Regions from separate parts of the Catenibacterium mitsuokai genome, predicted to be linked through region 3. Evidence: a T-box and tRNA genes for the amino acid it is inferred to sense, from the RefSeq annotation. Region 3 holds a T-box; the other regions hold tRNA genes.
The links. The T-box of region 3 lies ahead of leuS (leucine--tRNA ligase). A T-box ahead of a tRNA ligase gene usually reads a tRNA of that ligase, here a tRNA-Leu.

Region 1 (5,419 bases), 310 kb from region 3:
ATTTTACGCCCATTTCTAAACGATAGGGTGCAATTCCGTCGGTAGGTGTTAAAACTCCATATAGACCTGACAAAATACGTAAATGGCTATGCAGATAATCTCTTTCATCATCGCTCATAGAAAAGGGATGAAGGTACTTAAAAGCAATTCCATCATATGCATGAATCGCACATGTCAGTGGTTTAAACTGACGAACTTGTAACTCCTCAAAACATTGATTTGTTAATGTTTCATTGGTCTTCCAAAGCTTTCTTAACTCCTCATAGGACATACTCTTAAGTTTCTCTTCTAATATATAAGACTCATTAAGAAAACAAGGTGTAGTAGGAGTAATAGATGCATCCTCGTCGCTTCTCATCTTCTTAGCAGGACTCATGATAATCTTCATGATAAAGCCTCAAGCATCTCTTTAGGATTATCGGCAGTCTTTACACGCTCCTTGGCTTTAATAATCATTCCTGCTTCATCAATTAAGTATGTTGTTCTTACAACACCCATGCTGACCTTTCCATAATTCTTCTTCTCTTTCCATACATCATAGTCCATGATTGTTTTCTTTTCTGTATCAGAAAGCAAAGTAAAAGGTAGTTCATATTTCTCTTTGAACTTCTTGTGACTTGCTACAGAATCTTTACTGATTCCAATGACCACTGCATCTTTTTCTAAAAATTCAGGATACAAATCTCGAAACCCGCATGCCTGTTTAGAACATCCAGGTGTATTATCTCTAGGATAGAAATAGAGAATCACACGATGTCCTCTATATTCTTCTAAAGTATGCATATTGCCTTCTTCATCTGGTAGATTAAAAGAAGGTGCTTTTGTATTAATCTCTAACATAACAAACCCTCCTTGTTTAATCATACCAAAAATAAAAATAAAGCGCCACCTTCCAATAAAAAACAGATGTAAGCATTAACATTTTATAAACATGTTGACACATTGAAATACAGGTTTTATAATCCATTTGTCATTAAATACAATTAAATATTAAATAGGGGGACAATTATGACATTTTCATTAACTACTCGTCTCATTGCTGAGTTCCTTGGTACTGCAATCATGGTTATGATTGGTAACGGCTCAGTAGCAAACGTGGAATTAAAGGGAACAAAGGGAAGCCACAGTGGATGGGTCATCATTGCAATCGGTTATGGTATGGCCGTTATGATTCCAGCTCTTATGATTGGTAAAATTTCTGGTAACCATATCAACCCAGCGTTCACTATTGGTCTTGCTGTTGCAGGTGATGTTCCATTAGCTGAAGTATTACCTTACATCTTAGTACAGTTTGCTGGTGCTATCGTAGGTCAGTTTATTCTTTATATTTGCTTCAAACCACATTATGATGCAACAGAAAATCCTGATGCAATCTTAGGTACATTCTCAACTACTGATGCAACAAACAATAAGTTCAATGGTTTCGTAAACGAATTCTTCGGATCATTCATCTTATTCTTCTGTGCATTATCTATTACACATTCACCAATCTTCGAACATGGTAACCAGGGTGCTGGTTTCATTGGTGTTGGTTTATTAGTTATGGCATTAGTTGCTTCATTTGGTGGTCCTACAGGTCCAGCTTTAAACCCAGCTCGTGACTTAGGTCCAAGAATCTTACATGCAATCTTACCAATTAAGAACAAGGGAACTTCTCAGTGGGATTATGCATGGGTTCCAGTACTTGCTCCAATTTGTGCAAGTATCTGTGCTTGTCTATTATATTTCAACATTTTCTAAGAAGCTATCAATCGATAGCTTTTTTTCTTTGCCTAAAAGAATAGGGGAGTAATAAAAAAAGGATAAGCATCGAGGAATTGGTAACTGAAATGCTTATCAAATAAGAACCACTAAAATATAATATAACTTATAAAGCACAAAAAAACTCAGGAACGAATCCTGAGTTATATTTATAAATGGCGCAGGTTGAGGGATTCGAACCCCCGCAGGACGTTAATCCTCTGTCGGTTTTCAAGACCGATCCCTTCAGCCGGACTTGGGTAAACCTGCATCATAAATAAAATGGTGGTTCCGGCCGGAATCGAACCAGCGACACGAGGATTTTCAGTCCTCTGCTCTACCGACTGAGCTACGGAACCAATTGGCGGTCTGAACGGGGCTCGAACCCGCGACCTCCGCCGTGACAGGGCGGCATTCTAAACCAACTGAACTACCAGACCAATAAAAATGGTGGAGCCTAGGAGGATCGAACTCCTGACCTCCTGCGTGCAAAGCAGGCGCTCTCCCAGCTGAGCTAAGGCCCCGATAAATGGTCGGGAAGACAGGATTTGAACCTGCGACCCCCTGGTCCCAAACCAGGTGCACTACCAAGCTGTGCTACTTCCCGTTTATAAAGATGGTGCCCTGGGCCGGAATCGAACCGGCACGGAGTTTGAAGTCCGCAGGATTTTAAGTCCTGTGCGTCTACCAGTTTCGCCACCAGGGCACATATGTGGAGGTTCCAACCGGACTTGAACCGATGGTCGAAGAGTTGCAGTCTTCTGCCTTACCAACTTGGCTATGGAACCGTTGCTTCGTGGCGCTCGTATAATATACTATGGATTTTAGATAATTGCAAGGGTTTTTAAGAAAAAAGTTTAAAAAAGTGTATAAAATATAATTCATTTCTTCTATGAGAAAACCTAATAATCGGTTTTATGATGGAATAATCAATACAATTTACATTTCTAATATAAATCACATAATTCTCTTAAAATTAGTAGTCATAATAGAAAACAAGGAGTGGTTACTATGTATAAAGAAATAATTTTATCTGTTATTAAAACTTCACTACCATTAATGATTGTTTTGCTTATATTACAGTATATATTTAGAAAACAATCTACATGCATATTAATAGAATTTAATGTCGCTTATTCAATTGTTCGTATGATGCCTTTAGTTAGTTCTATGCATACTCTAGGTATAAAAGGAATTATAACACTTATAATATGTTTTCTATTTTTGAATACAAGTACATTGCTGATGTATCGCATCCATAGCCTCAATCTATAAAGAACACACATTTATATGTATTTCTACTTGCAGATTATCTTTGATAAAATGAACTCACGCAAAAAGGAGACAATTAAAATGAATAGATATGACTATGTAGGTAGTTTCTTAAGACCTGAGAGACTTAAGAAGGCAAGAAGAGATTTTGAAAATAATACAATTAATGCAGAAGAATTAAAAAAAGTAGAAGATGAGTGTATTACAGAACTTATTACTAAGATTAAAGAATTAGGTTATCATACAATCACTGATGGAGAATTTAGACGTTCTACATGGCATTTAGATTTTATGTGGGGACTTAATGGCGTCGAACATAAAAAGACAATAGAAGGTAATACAACATTTGATGGTGAAGCAGCAATGATTGATGATACTTATGTCACAGGAAAGATCAGCTGTGATCATCATCCTTTCGTAGATCATTTCAAATTTGTAAAACAGTTTGAAGATGGAAAAACAGTTGCTAAACAGACTATTCCTTCACCAGGACAGTTCTATGCTTACTTTACGGGAACACAGTTACTTAGAAATACATTAAGTATTTATGAAAGTGAAGAGGCTTTTGCTTCTGATGTAGTCAAGGCTTATATTGAGTTTGTTCATGAAATTTATGATGCAGGATGTCGTGTATTGCAGTTTGATGATTGTGTATGGGGCGGTATGGTCAATCCACAGCTTGCATGTGGCCTTACAGGACGTACTGGTGATGCATTAGAAGATTATAAAAAGAGATTATTAGAACTTAACAATGAAGTTGTTGCAGCAAGTCCAAAGGACTTAGAAATCAATACACATGTATGTCGTGGTAATTATCATTCTACATTCTTTAGTTCAGGTGCTTATGATGGTGTGGCTGATTTATTATTTGGTGAAGAAAATGTGAATGCATACTACTTAGAATATGATGATGAACGTTCAGGAGGTTTCAAGCCTCTTGCAAAAGTATCAGGTGATAAGAAAGTTGTCTTAGGATTAATTACTACTAAACGTCCAGAATTAGAAGATAAAGAAAAAATCATTCAGAGAATTAAGGAAGCAAGCAAGTATATTCCTCTTGAACGTTTATCTTTGAGCCCACAATGTGGTTTTGCATCATGTGAGATTGGTAATAAACTGACAGAAGAAGAACAATGGGCTAAATTAAAACTTGTAAAAGAAATCGCAGAAGAAGTCTGGGGTTAATAAGTGTCCTCTAGGAAATCCTAGGGGATTCTTTTGTGTCTTGTAGTATATTAATTGATACAATGTAATTTATGTATAAGAGGTGAACAGATATGATAGAAACTATAATTAGATACATAATTATTGCAATTGTGTTAGGTGTTATCGGTGAAGTGATATCTCATTTATCTAGTAAAACGATTGATGAGAACATAAGTACTACATATTATAGAGTCAAAGCACAAGCAGTGTTGAAGTATACCTGTATGTCACAGTTGATTATGTTTCTTGTATTTAGTTATTTTTATCTGAAAGGCAATGAAACAGTAGAAATGGGACATCTGTATGTTTCTTCTATCTTTGGGGCTATTGGCTTATATGGTGTGATCTGGGCATCTATATGGGGTGTACAAGTAGATGATTCTCAATTAGAGATACATAGAATATTTCATGTTAAGAAGGTATTATGTATCACTGATATTGGACAAATAATCATTGATAAGAAGGATGCAATGATCTTGTATGATAAGATGGGAAAGAAATTGATTAAGATAGATGCTTTATCGGATAATTATGATCATTTATTGAATCTATTACAGTTACAAAATGTAAAAATATCAAAGAAACACCTTAAATAAGGCACTGTCAAAGGCTTACTCAACGCATTTAAGAATCATTTCTACTATAATAGAGATATAGAAGGGAGGTATTCTTATGTGGGATGATGTTGCAGGTAAAGCTTCACATGATAATAGAGATAAGTATGTTGTATTGCAGGTGATACTTACTGAAAAGTTTTTAGGTACTGGCTCTGGTACAAAGAGCTTAACGAATCTACAGGCTGAAATCAATAAGCAGGCTGAAAAAGGATATAGGTTACATACTATTTCTACTTCATCTTCTGGATCAAAAGGATTCCTTGGAGGAGATAAGATTCAGGCAACAATGGTATTTGAAAGAATAGACTAAAAAATGAGCTGTAACGCATATGTTACAGCTCATTTTTTAATTGATTTTGATAATAATTTGTGTGAATCGTGAAATCTTGTGCTTATAATCGTTCGTTGCTTCTATAATGATATGAAGGATATCATTTGTTTTTACATCATCAGGAATTTCAATCTTGATAGAATTATCTAAACTAACAGAAACATTTCCTTTATAACTAGAAGCATCTTTATAATACTTTATTTTATAGAGTACATGTTCTTCTTTATTTATATGAAGTTCTACAGTTGTACCT
Region 2 (5,419 bases), 360 kb from region 3:
CTTCATTGACGTCTTTGGTCAATGGCTTCGCCATAAAATCAGAGTAATCATTTTGAAACAGTGGAAAAGACCTAAAACGATTTATAAAAACTTATACAAAATGAATAGGCTATTTTCTTGCCAATTTTCTGATGAACAAATCTTTTCGGTGGCAAACTCTAGACGCGGACTTTATAGCCAGGCCTGTGGTCATGTAATTAATAATATTATTAGTCCCAAATTCTTGGGTAAAAGAATAGGAGATAGACCTGGTCTGATCAATCCCCTTAATTACTATCTAAGTTAGTCTGAAATTATCATATAAATGTAGCGCCGTATACGAGACCCGTACGTACGGTGCAACGGGAGGCACAGAAATAATAGTTAATTAACCTTTTAATATTATTCCTTGTCTACCCTATTATAAGAAAACACAGAACGGATGTTCTGTGTTGAAAGTCTTATGAATGGTTGCTTGAGTTACCAGTTGACTGAATAAGCCCCTGATGATGCCAAACTCTTGTCATATTTTTGCCCCATCCAAGTGGTGTTGTAGATTCAGTTGTCCAGTAAATCACATTACCAGGTACAAAACCAATATTAGTAGCTTTGTGTTCATATGTGCCATCTGTATACATAGTACAATTTAAATCATTACTTCCAACTTGGTTGTTGATTTCTTTCATTCCAATTACTTTATGACCCTGTACAACAAGTGCGTTATTAGAAGCAGTCCCACATCCATCTTTACTGTGGCATACGTATCCTTGGAAAGTAGAAGGATTATAACCACCTTCTGTACCATATAGACCTATACTTTTTTCATGGTTATTGGCTTCATCTATATTACATGCGATAGCAATACAAGGACCATTGCTAACACTCTGATTTACTAAATAATTTTCTGCAGCTGCTGCAGGTCTAATCCATGTTCTCATAATTAAAATCCCCCTTTGTAAATTTATAATAACTTAATATTTTTGATTACCTTCTAATAATACCACTATCAAAATAAAAATTCTGTAGATTTTAAGACCATTTATGCTTTAATATGTCTTTTTGTGAAGAAGCATGAATGAGCTCTAAGAAAATACCAATATATTATGTATTTATTTTAAATTTATATTTTTGTATACCTAATTAAAAGTATATATATGTAATGAATTGCAAGCTCATATAAAAACACAGAACGAATTTGTTCTGTGTTCAAAGTCTTATGAATGGTTAGGTCTATTTGTATCAATCTGACTAATTTTTAATCTACCTTTATGAGTATATTCTAATCCTGTACTTAGATCCTTACTCTTCCAAGTAACATCTGTATAAGTACCGACTGTAGGAGTATATCCTGAAATACTATAAATAGGACGGCTTGTATCAGTTACACCATTGTTTTTTTCGTAACCTGAACCTGTAGCACCAGCAAATGAAATATCTGCATCATTACCACAAATACCATGTAACTTACCTTCACTGTCTGTATACCATCCTGATTGTTGGCCGTTATAATCATCAAATTCTTTTTGACCATTTGTACTACCATTACCAGGATATTGGCATTGAATCTTACCTACAATGCAGGCACTCACTGCTACATTTTGATTTGCAGCTAAATTTTCTTCATAAACTGAAGGTTTTACCCATTTTCTCATAATAAATTCCTCCTTCGGACATAATTGCTAATAGATATAAAATTATATCTATTAGCTTTTCCTTTTTATCATTTTTCTAGATTATAACATCTACTCTTTAAAAAATATAGATTTCTAGTCAAATTTTAATGTTAAAATGTGTCATTTAAGCAAATACACAACGCTTACAATACGAATATACTAAAATAAGACAGAAATATTTCTTTATGTGCTATGCATGATCTATCTTCCATACTGGAATTATCAGTAACCACTTTAATCATAAATATAGTAAATTTCTTAAAAAGGTTGTATAATAATGTATAACATGAATTGTAAAGGAGAAATGAAACATGCCATATTTAGCATTACGTACAAACAAGACATTGACTCTTTCTCAGGAAGTTGAATTAAAAACTACTGTAGGAAAGTTAATTACAATGTTTCCTGGTGAATCAGTAGATACATTCATGATTCATATTGAAGATAATCAGCTCATTTATTTTAAAGGCCAGGAAGCAAATTGTATGATGATCACATTATACTTAAAAGGTCATTATACAGATGAACAGAAGGAACAGTTTGTAGCTGAACTTACTAAAGCATTAGTAAAAATCACTAAGATTCCAGCTTCTAATCAGTATGTTACTATATCTGAATTTGAAAAATGGGGTCATGGTGGTGTATACGAATAAGATTTTGCATTGCAAAATCTTATTTTTTTGTTTGAAAACAGGTGGTTAGAATAAAAAATACAAAAAAATGCATTTTTTTCAAAAAAAGGGTTGCAAAAGGTGTATCTGCATGGTAATATAAACAAGCATTCTGAAGTGCTTGAATAGCTCAGCGGTAGAGCAATCGGCTGTTAACCGATCGGTCGGGGGTTCAAATCCCTCTTCAAGCGCCAGTGGCCGGTTGGAGAAACGGTTAACTCACATGCCTTTCACGCATGCATTCACGGGTTCGAATCCCGTACCGGTCACCATATATGGAGGTTTAGCTCAGTTGGGAGAGCATCTGCCTTACAAGCAGAGGGTCAGCGGTTCGAGCCCGTTAACCTCCACCATTTTTTTGCCGACTTAGCTCAATTGGTAGAGCAACTGACTTGTAATCAGTAGGTTGGGGGTTCAATTCCTCTAGTCGGCACCATTAGTGACTCGCTAGCTCAGATGGCAGAGCATCTGACTTTTAATCAGAGGGTCAGGGGTTCAAATCCCCTGCGAGTCACCATCTTGATGCGGGTGTGGTGAAATTGGCAGACACGCTAGACTTAGGATCTAGTGCTTCGGCGTGCAGGTTCAAGTCCTGTCACCCGCACCATTCTGAATGCAGACACCGAACTATTCGGTGTTTTTTTTATGCCTTAAAATAAAAAAATCTACCATTACTGGTAGATTACATCCTGTTATAGAAGAGATGTTAATGAGGGGAAGCTCATTAATAGAGATATCTCAGATATTTGGGAAGCTATAACAGAATGCGTAATCTATTATAATACTATCATAAGATATACACAATACGTAAATATATAATGTCACAAAGATGATACACTATATTATTCTGAATTATGAAATCACTTGTATTTTGTAACTGATTGTTTTACCATATTATTATAATTGAAATGGGAGCTAATTTGCTGAGAGTAGACATAAGTCTTGACCATGAAACCTGATTTGGATAATGCCAACGTAGGAATTTATGAGCACCTTCTTTCAGCGTGCTCTTTTTTATGGAGGAAAAGAATATGAATTACATTAAGAAATTAAGAGAAGTAAAACCATTAGTACACAACATTACTAACTATGTAACAGTCAATGATGTAGCCAATGCGATTTTAGCAATTGGGGGCAGTCCTATTATGTCAGATGAGATTACAGAAGTGGCTCAGATGACTTCTATCAGTAATGCATTTAATATTAATATTGGTACTCTCAATCAGGTGAAGATTGCTTCTATGTTTGAAGCAGGTAAAGCATCTAATGCATGTCAGCATATTACTGTATTAGATCCAGTAGGTGCAGGAGCTACTGATTTACGTACTAATACATGTAAGGATCTACTCGCTCAGATTCATTTTGATGCTATCAAAGGGAATGTTTCAGAAATCAAGACTTTAATGGCTGGTACAGGTCATACTAAAGGTGTTGATGCATCTGCAGAAGATCAGAAGAACTCACATGATCTTATTGACGATATCAAAGCGTTCGCAAAAGAATTGAATACTATTATTATTGTGACTGGTCCTGTAGATTATGTCACTGATGGTAATAAGTGCTATATGATCAAAAATGGATGTAAGGAAATGAGTGCTATTACTGGTACAGGATGTATGTTATCAGGTATCTTAGGATGTTTCTTAACAGTAGAAAATAGTGTAGATAGTGCAGCGGCTGCTGTTATGTCCATGGGTATTGCGGGTGAAATTGGTGCTTCTAAATTAAAAGAAGGTGAAGGTAATGCAACACTTCGTACTTATTTAATTGATGCATTATTTAATATGAGTGATGAAGAATTAGAAAAGAGTGGTAAATATGAAGTTCAATAATGACATGTTAAGACTCTACGCTGTGACTGATCGTCATTGGACAGGAGAACAGACTCTCTATGAGCAGGTAAGAGATGTTTTAATGGGTGGTGCTACCTGTCTTCAGCTAAGAGAAAAAGACCTGGATGAAGCCTCTTTCTATGAAGAAGCAAAGAATATTAAAGAACTATGTCGCTTATTTGATGTGCCATTTATTATTAATGATAATGTCATGCTTGCTAAGGAAATTGATGCGGATGGTGTTCATGTAGGTCAGGATGATATGGCTTGCGCTAAGGCAAGAGAAATACTTGGTCCAGATAAGATCATTGGTGTCAGTGCACATACTATAGAAGAAGCAAGAATTGCGAAAGAACAAGGTGCAGACTATTTAGGTGTAGGGGCTATTTTCCCTACATCTTCTAAAGATGATGCAGAAGTATTAGGTATCAAGCGTTTAAAAGAAATGACTGAAACAGTGGATCTACCAATGGTTGCGATTGGTGGAATTAGTTATGATAATTGCTTATTACTTAAAGATACAGGTATTGATGGTATTGCGGTTATTAGTGCTTTATTTGGTCAGAAGCATATCAAACAGGCTACTATTGATTTAAAGAAGCGTGTAGATGCACTTTATGAAACAATGCATACATGTTTAACTATTGCCGGTAGTGACTCAAGTGGTGGGGCAGGAATACAAGCAGACTTAAAGACAATGCTTGCGAATAAAGTATTTGGTATGAGCGCTATTACAGCCCTCACAGCCCAGAATACAACGGGTGTGACAGATATTATGGATGTGACTCCAGAATTCTTAGAAAGCCAGATTCGTGCTGTATTTGATGATATCTATCCAGAAGCTGTTAAGATTGGTATGGTGTCTTCTAAAGCACTTATTCATACTATTGTAGAAATGTTGAAACATTATGATGCGAAGCATATTGTGGTAGATCCAGTCATGGTGGCTACAAGTGGTGCAAAGCTTATTAGTGATGAAGCTATCTCTACATTAAAAGAAGAACTACTTCCTATCGCAGAAGTGATTACACCTAATATTCCAGAAACAGAAGTACTCACTGATATGGAAGTTAAGACTGTAGAAGATATGGAAATAGCGGCTAAGAAGATCTATGACACATATCATTGTGCTGTATTAGTCAAAGGTGGACATCAATTAAATGATGCCAATGACTACTTATACAATGGTGAAAAGGGTACTTGGTTTAAAGGACATAGAATAGACAACAGTAATACACATGGTACAGGATGTACTTTATCAAGT
Region 3 (5,419 bases):
TCTTTCAATCTGACAAAACAGCCTCTTTCCAAAAGAATAGTTATTATAATGATTAATACAATACTTATCAATTTGATCTAATTTATTTATAACTTCTTTATCGAGAAAAACTTTATAAGCCATATTTTTCTTCTCGATCTTTCACAAATTGATCAAAATCTACTAGTTCTACATTTCCCTCTTTATATTTTCTATCATAAATCACAGAAACAACTAAGTCTTCTAATTCCTCATCCGTTAAAACATTGTAACTTTTTCCTTCAAATGTCATCTTTCTCAAATGATGTTTCATTTCCATACTTTATCGCTTTGTTGATATCATCATATCATATCCTCTTACTATCATGAAAAAATCATTCATCAATCAAAAAAGACATCTCCTAAGAGATGCCTTAACGAATTATTTAACCACAATATTTACAATCTTGTTAGGAACATAAATGATTTTCTTAATTTCTTTACCATCAGTATGTGCCTTAACATTTTCAAGTTCTAATGCCTGCTGTTTAACAGATTCAGCTTCCTGATCCTTATTAATAGATAAACGTCCACGTACTTTACCATTTACCTGTACTGCAATTTCAATTGTAGATACAACAAGCTTGTCTTCTTCATATGTTGGCCATGCTTCATAAGCGATTGTTCCTTCATGACCAAGTTTTTCCCACATTTCTTCACAGATATGAGGTGCAATACATGAAAGCATCTTAACGATACCTTCTGCATATGGCTTATAAACTGCTTTAGCCTTATATGCTTCATTAATGAAGATCATCATCTGTGAGATAGCTGTATTAAAGCCAAGGTTTTCATAGTCTTCAGTCACCTTTTTAACTGTTGAGTGATATACGAAGTCTAATGAACCATCATTTGTATCAGTTAACTTATCAGATTCAACAAATAGTCTATAAACACGTTCTAGCCATTTCTTTGAACCTTCTACACCTGTTTCACTCCAAGGTTTAGATGCTTCAAGAGGACCCATAAACATTTCATATAAACGTAATGTATCTGCACCATATGCTTCTACAATATCATCTGGATTAATAACGTTACCCTTTGACTTAGACATCTTCACACCATTTGGACCAAGAATCATACCCTGATGGTATAGCTTCTTGAATGGTTCTTTAACTGGTACGATACCCTTGTCATATAAATAGTTATTCCACATACGTGAATATAATAAGTGTCCTACTGCATGTTCAGGTCCACCAACATACAAGTCAACTGGCATCCAATGCTTTAATAATTCTGGATCCGCAATAGCCTTATCGTTATGTGGATCAATATATCTTAAGAAGTACCAAGAAGATCCTGCAGAACCAGGCATTGTACTTGTTTCTCTCTTACCCTTCTTACCATCTACTTCTACATTAACCCAGTCAACAGCCTTATCCAATGGAGAAGAGCCAGTCTTTGATGGACTATAATCTTCAAGTTCAGGTAGGATAAGTGGTAACTGATCATCACTTAATGCAACAGATGTTCCATCATCAAAGTTAATGATTGGAATTGGTTCACCCCAATATCTCTGTCTTGCGAAGATCCATTCTCTTAAACGATAGTTAACATGCTTAGAACCACAATGATGTTCTTCTAACCAGTCTAACATCTTATCGATTGCTTCCTGTTTATCTAAACCATTTAAGAAGCCAGAGTTGATATGTACACCATCCTGTGTCCATGCTTCCTTAGTAACATCTCCACCTTCTAATACTGGAATAATATCGATACCAAACTTCTTTGCGAAAGCATAGTCACGATCATCATGTGCAGGAACAGCCATGATAGCACCTGTTCCATAACCAGCTAATACATAGTCAGAAATCCAGATTGGAATCTTCTTACCATTTACTGGGTTGATTGCATAAGCACCAATGAAGACGCCAGTCTTTTCTTTATTTAATTCAGTTCTTTCAAGTTCTGACTTAGTTGCGCATACATCTAAGTAAGCTTTTACTTCATCCTTCTTATCAGGAGTCGTAATCTTTTCTACTAATTCATGTTCTGGTGCTAATACACAATAAGTAGCACCGAATAATGTATCACAACGTGTTGTGAATACTGTGAATTTATCATCATAACCATCTACCTTAAAATCAACATGAGCACCGATTGATTTACCAATCCAGTTTCTCTGAATTTCTTTAGTAGATTCTGGCCAATCAACTTCTTCTAATCCTGCAAGTAATCTTTCAGCATATTTAGGAATATCAATAACCCACTGTTTCATATTCTTACGAATAACAGGGAATCCACCACGTTCACTCTTACCATCGATAATTTCATCGTTCGCAAGTACTGTACCTAATTCTTCACACCAGTTAACAGGAATATCTACATATCTAGCTAAACCATCTTCATAAAGCTGTTTGAAAATCCACTGAGTCCATTTATAGAAGCTAGGATCACAAGTAGATACCTGCTTATCCCAGTCAAATGAGAAACCTAACATCTTTAACTGTTTAGTGAAAGTCTGAATATTCTTTAATGTAAATCCTTCAGGGTGGTTACCTGTCTTGATTGCATACTGTTCAGCAGGTAAACCAAATGAGTCAAATCCCATTGGATGTAATACGTTATATCCCTGCATTCTCTTCATTCTTGACATAATGTCAGTTGCTGTATATCCTTCTGGATGTCCAACATGAAGACCTTGTCCTGATGGATAAGGGAACATGTCTAAGGCATAGTATTTAGGTTTTGAGAAATCATAAACATCTGTTTCGAATGTCTTATTCTCTTCCCAGTATTTCTGCCATTTCTTTTCTGCTATCTTATGATCATAAGTCATAATTCTGTCTCCTCCACTTTTAAAATAAAAAAAGTCCTCATGTCTAAGGACGAGAACTCGCGGTACCACCTTAGTTCATGAAGACTGATTCATGCGCTTAATGCTTTAACGCAGCAATACGTGATCTGCTTACCACAGACCCATCTCCCTAGCGAGTTCAATGGATGACTTTACTTATTCACACCAGCCATAAGTTCTCTTAAAAAGCATGACCATCTACTACTCTAGTTCCTTGACTTTTATATACTCACTCACCTTATCATAATTTCCCATTATTTGCAAGAAGTATCATCTCATTTTAAGGATGCGGGATGGATTGAGTTTGATAATATAAATAACACTAAACAATGTTGAGATACAGACTAACAAGAATGAACCAGCCCACAATAGAAGCATAATAAGAGGCTGGAATGTAAGATGCATAGGAAAGTCCGTGATCTGAGGAATAATCTGATTCATCACCTTCATAATACCTAATAATATAAGAGAAGCAGTTAAATAGCTATAAGAATGGAGAATCAGACATTGATAGAAAGACATCTTAAAAATATGTTTATTCTTTTCACCATAGGCTTTCATGATGGCATGATCCTTCTTTAAATGCATAGCATGAAGAATCATGATTTCCATAATCATAAAGATGGAAGAAATAATAGTCAAAATAGAAAAAATGACAAGAATCATCTGAATTCTATTCATGTTATCATTCAATGTTTTCTTTGTTGATTCCCCCATTGTCTTGAATTCATATTCAGGATAATTCTTTTTTAAAGAATTTATAATTGATTTGTCTGCCTTATACTTCAACATACCATATCTTGCAGTTGGTGTCTGATTAAAGAGTGATTCAATCCAATGATAGTTAGCAAATTCATACATATAAAAGGCATCATAATTGTAAGTTTGTGGAGATATACCTACTATTTTTACTTCAATTCCTTTGATTTTTAATTGATATTTATAATAGATCGTCCATGATGTATTGAGTAACGAATTCACCTTCTTATTTTGGGCAAGTTTTCTTGCAGTTGAGAGAGGTACCGCAATTTCATCATTATTTTGTGGTGCTCTTCCATATATATACTGGCTGACATAAGATGTATCATCAGATATAAACAGAACTTCATTCTTCTGATATCTTTGACTATTATGAGAGATTCCCATGAGATTATAATCATCTAAATTCAAATAATGATAGGTTGCTTCGTTGAAATGAGTTAAAGATAAAGGATCATCATTACGTAATTTATAAGTAATTGACTTCTGTGGAATCAATGAAGAGAGATATTGATAAATGGTATTACGAAAAGAGAATGTAAAGGTAAATGTCATCATCAGACATAATAATGCGATAGATAACGCGAAAGACATTTGAAAGAACCTTTTACGACTACTTAAAAAGGACTGGATTGTTAGTTTTAGGATAGGAAAATGATATCTTTTATTATTACAATGATTCTCTTTAGGATATACCTCTGTCTTTTGGATTACTGTATCCTTTATGATATAGCCATCCTTCATCTCTATAATACGATCACTGTATTGTTTCACTGATGTTTCATCATGGGATACAAATAATACAAGAGAAGAATGAGAACGTTCCTTCAATATCTGCAATACTCTCTTTGCATTATCTGGATCAAGTGATGCTGTTGGTTCATCACATAAAATAATATCTGGATCATAATAAAGAGCACGTTCTATCGCAGTGCGTTGTCTTTGCCCTAAAGAAAGTGCACTCACCGGGGTCTTCTTAAACTGTTTAGTGAGTGTTTCATCCAATATGTAAGATGATTTATGAAAATAATCATAGAGACGAATATTATTTGTGATAGAAAGCCAAGGAATAAGATGAAAATCCTGAAAGATAATAGAAATCTTCTTATCTTTATAAATGACTTCTCCAGAATAATCATCATCGAGTCCTGCAATAATATGAAGTAAAGTACTTTTTCCACATCCACTTGGTCCTATTAGTGACACAAAGCCTATATCAGGAAGATTACAAGAAATATTGTCTAGTACATGTTCATGCAGATAACGTTTATTGATTGATTTAAGTTGAATCATATTATTCCTCCCTAAGTAATGAGACAATACTCTCCTTCTTAATACGAATAAACGGTGCTAAAGCAGATATTATTAATATAAGAAGATAGAGAAAATAGAAAATAATATAGAAATAATAAGGAGAGGCAAGGCAGGTAAAATGAAAATATTCCTTAAATGATGTCAATGGAAGAATAGAAAGAATGATTATAAACATCACTATGCTGACAGAGTAAATAAATGAGCCAATAATAAATATTTCTATCTTTGATTCACGCTGTAATTGTTTGTATGTTGCACCCATAGAGATTTTCAAAGCTAATGAGCGGCTTCTTTCTAAGTAAAGAGAAGAGAAGACTGTTTTTGTGAGTTCTATCGCCACAAATAAACTGATCATCATATAAGCCAAGGCAATAATGCGACCAATAGAAATAAGCGTGCCATAACTCATCTTCTTCATATATACATCATTATCTGCTTCATAATTGTTTTCATAACGTTTAATGACTGTTTTAGGATTATTGGTGATAATATCCATCTTGTCATCTCTTATAAGATCTGGATATTTCTTAT

Region 1: it has a tRNA-Leu gene. The T-box ahead of leuS (leucine--tRNA ligase) is inferred to sense a tRNA for this amino acid. The anticodon was not compared.
Region 2: it has a tRNA-Leu gene. The T-box ahead of leuS (leucine--tRNA ligase) is inferred to sense a tRNA for this amino acid. The anticodon was not compared.

What each region holds. Positions count from the first base shown of each region.
Region 1 covers NZ_CP102271.1:1,075,657-1,081,075, forward strand. Annotated here, with positions in the region: gene yaaA (peroxide stress protein YaaA) at 1-388, opposite strand, end outside; gene NQ499_RS05375 (peroxiredoxin) at 385-840, opposite strand; gene NQ499_RS05380 (MIP/aquaporin family protein) at 1,009-1,740, shown strand; tRNA gene NQ499_RS05385 (tRNA-Ser) at 1,918-2,010, opposite strand; tRNA gene NQ499_RS05390 (tRNA-Phe) at 2,024-2,099, opposite strand; tRNA gene NQ499_RS05395 (tRNA-Asp) at 2,103-2,180, opposite strand; tRNA gene NQ499_RS05400 (tRNA-Ala) at 2,189-2,264, opposite strand; tRNA gene NQ499_RS05405 (tRNA-Pro) at 2,271-2,347, opposite strand; tRNA gene NQ499_RS05410 (tRNA-Leu) at 2,358-2,446, opposite strand; tRNA gene NQ499_RS05415 (tRNA-Cys) at 2,454-2,528, opposite strand; gene NQ499_RS05420 (5-methyltetrahydropteroyltriglutamate--homocysteine S-methyltransferase) at 3,094-4,197, shown strand; gene NQ499_RS05425 (hypothetical protein) at 4,290-4,814, shown strand; gene NQ499_RS05430 (DUF4177 domain-containing protein) at 4,891-5,145, shown strand; gene NQ499_RS05435 (DUF1593 domain-containing protein) at 5,182-5,419, opposite strand, start outside.
Region 2 covers NZ_CP102271.1:399,009-404,427, forward strand. Annotated here, with positions in the region: gene ltrA (group II intron reverse transcriptase/maturase) at 1-286, shown strand, start outside; gene NQ499_RS01950 (hypothetical protein) at 441-917, opposite strand; gene NQ499_RS01955 (hypothetical protein) at 1,194-1,631, opposite strand; gene NQ499_RS01960 (tautomerase family protein) at 1,964-2,305, shown strand; tRNA gene NQ499_RS01965 (tRNA-Asn) at 2,443-2,517, shown strand; tRNA gene NQ499_RS01970 (tRNA-Glu) at 2,520-2,595, shown strand; tRNA gene NQ499_RS01975 (tRNA-Val) at 2,601-2,676, shown strand; tRNA gene NQ499_RS01980 (tRNA-Thr) at 2,684-2,759, shown strand; tRNA gene NQ499_RS01985 (tRNA-Lys) at 2,765-2,840, shown strand; tRNA gene NQ499_RS01990 (tRNA-Leu) at 2,848-2,930, shown strand; TPP riboswitch at 3,222-3,322, shown strand; gene thiM (hydroxyethylthiazole kinase) at 3,355-4,155, shown strand; gene thiD (bifunctional hydroxymethylpyrimidine kinase/phosphomethylpyrimidine kinase) at 4,142-5,419, shown strand, end outside.
Region 3 covers NZ_CP102271.1:762,503-767,921, reverse strand. Annotated here, with positions in the region: gene NQ499_RS03860 (hypothetical protein) at 1-123, opposite strand, end outside; gene NQ499_RS03855 (hypothetical protein) at 113-298, opposite strand; gene leuS (leucine--tRNA ligase) at 401-2,797, opposite strand; T-box leader at 2,840-3,039, opposite strand; gene NQ499_RS03845 (ABC transporter ATP-binding protein/permease) at 3,086-4,867, opposite strand; gene NQ499_RS03840 (ABC transporter ATP-binding protein/permease) at 4,869-5,419, opposite strand, start outside.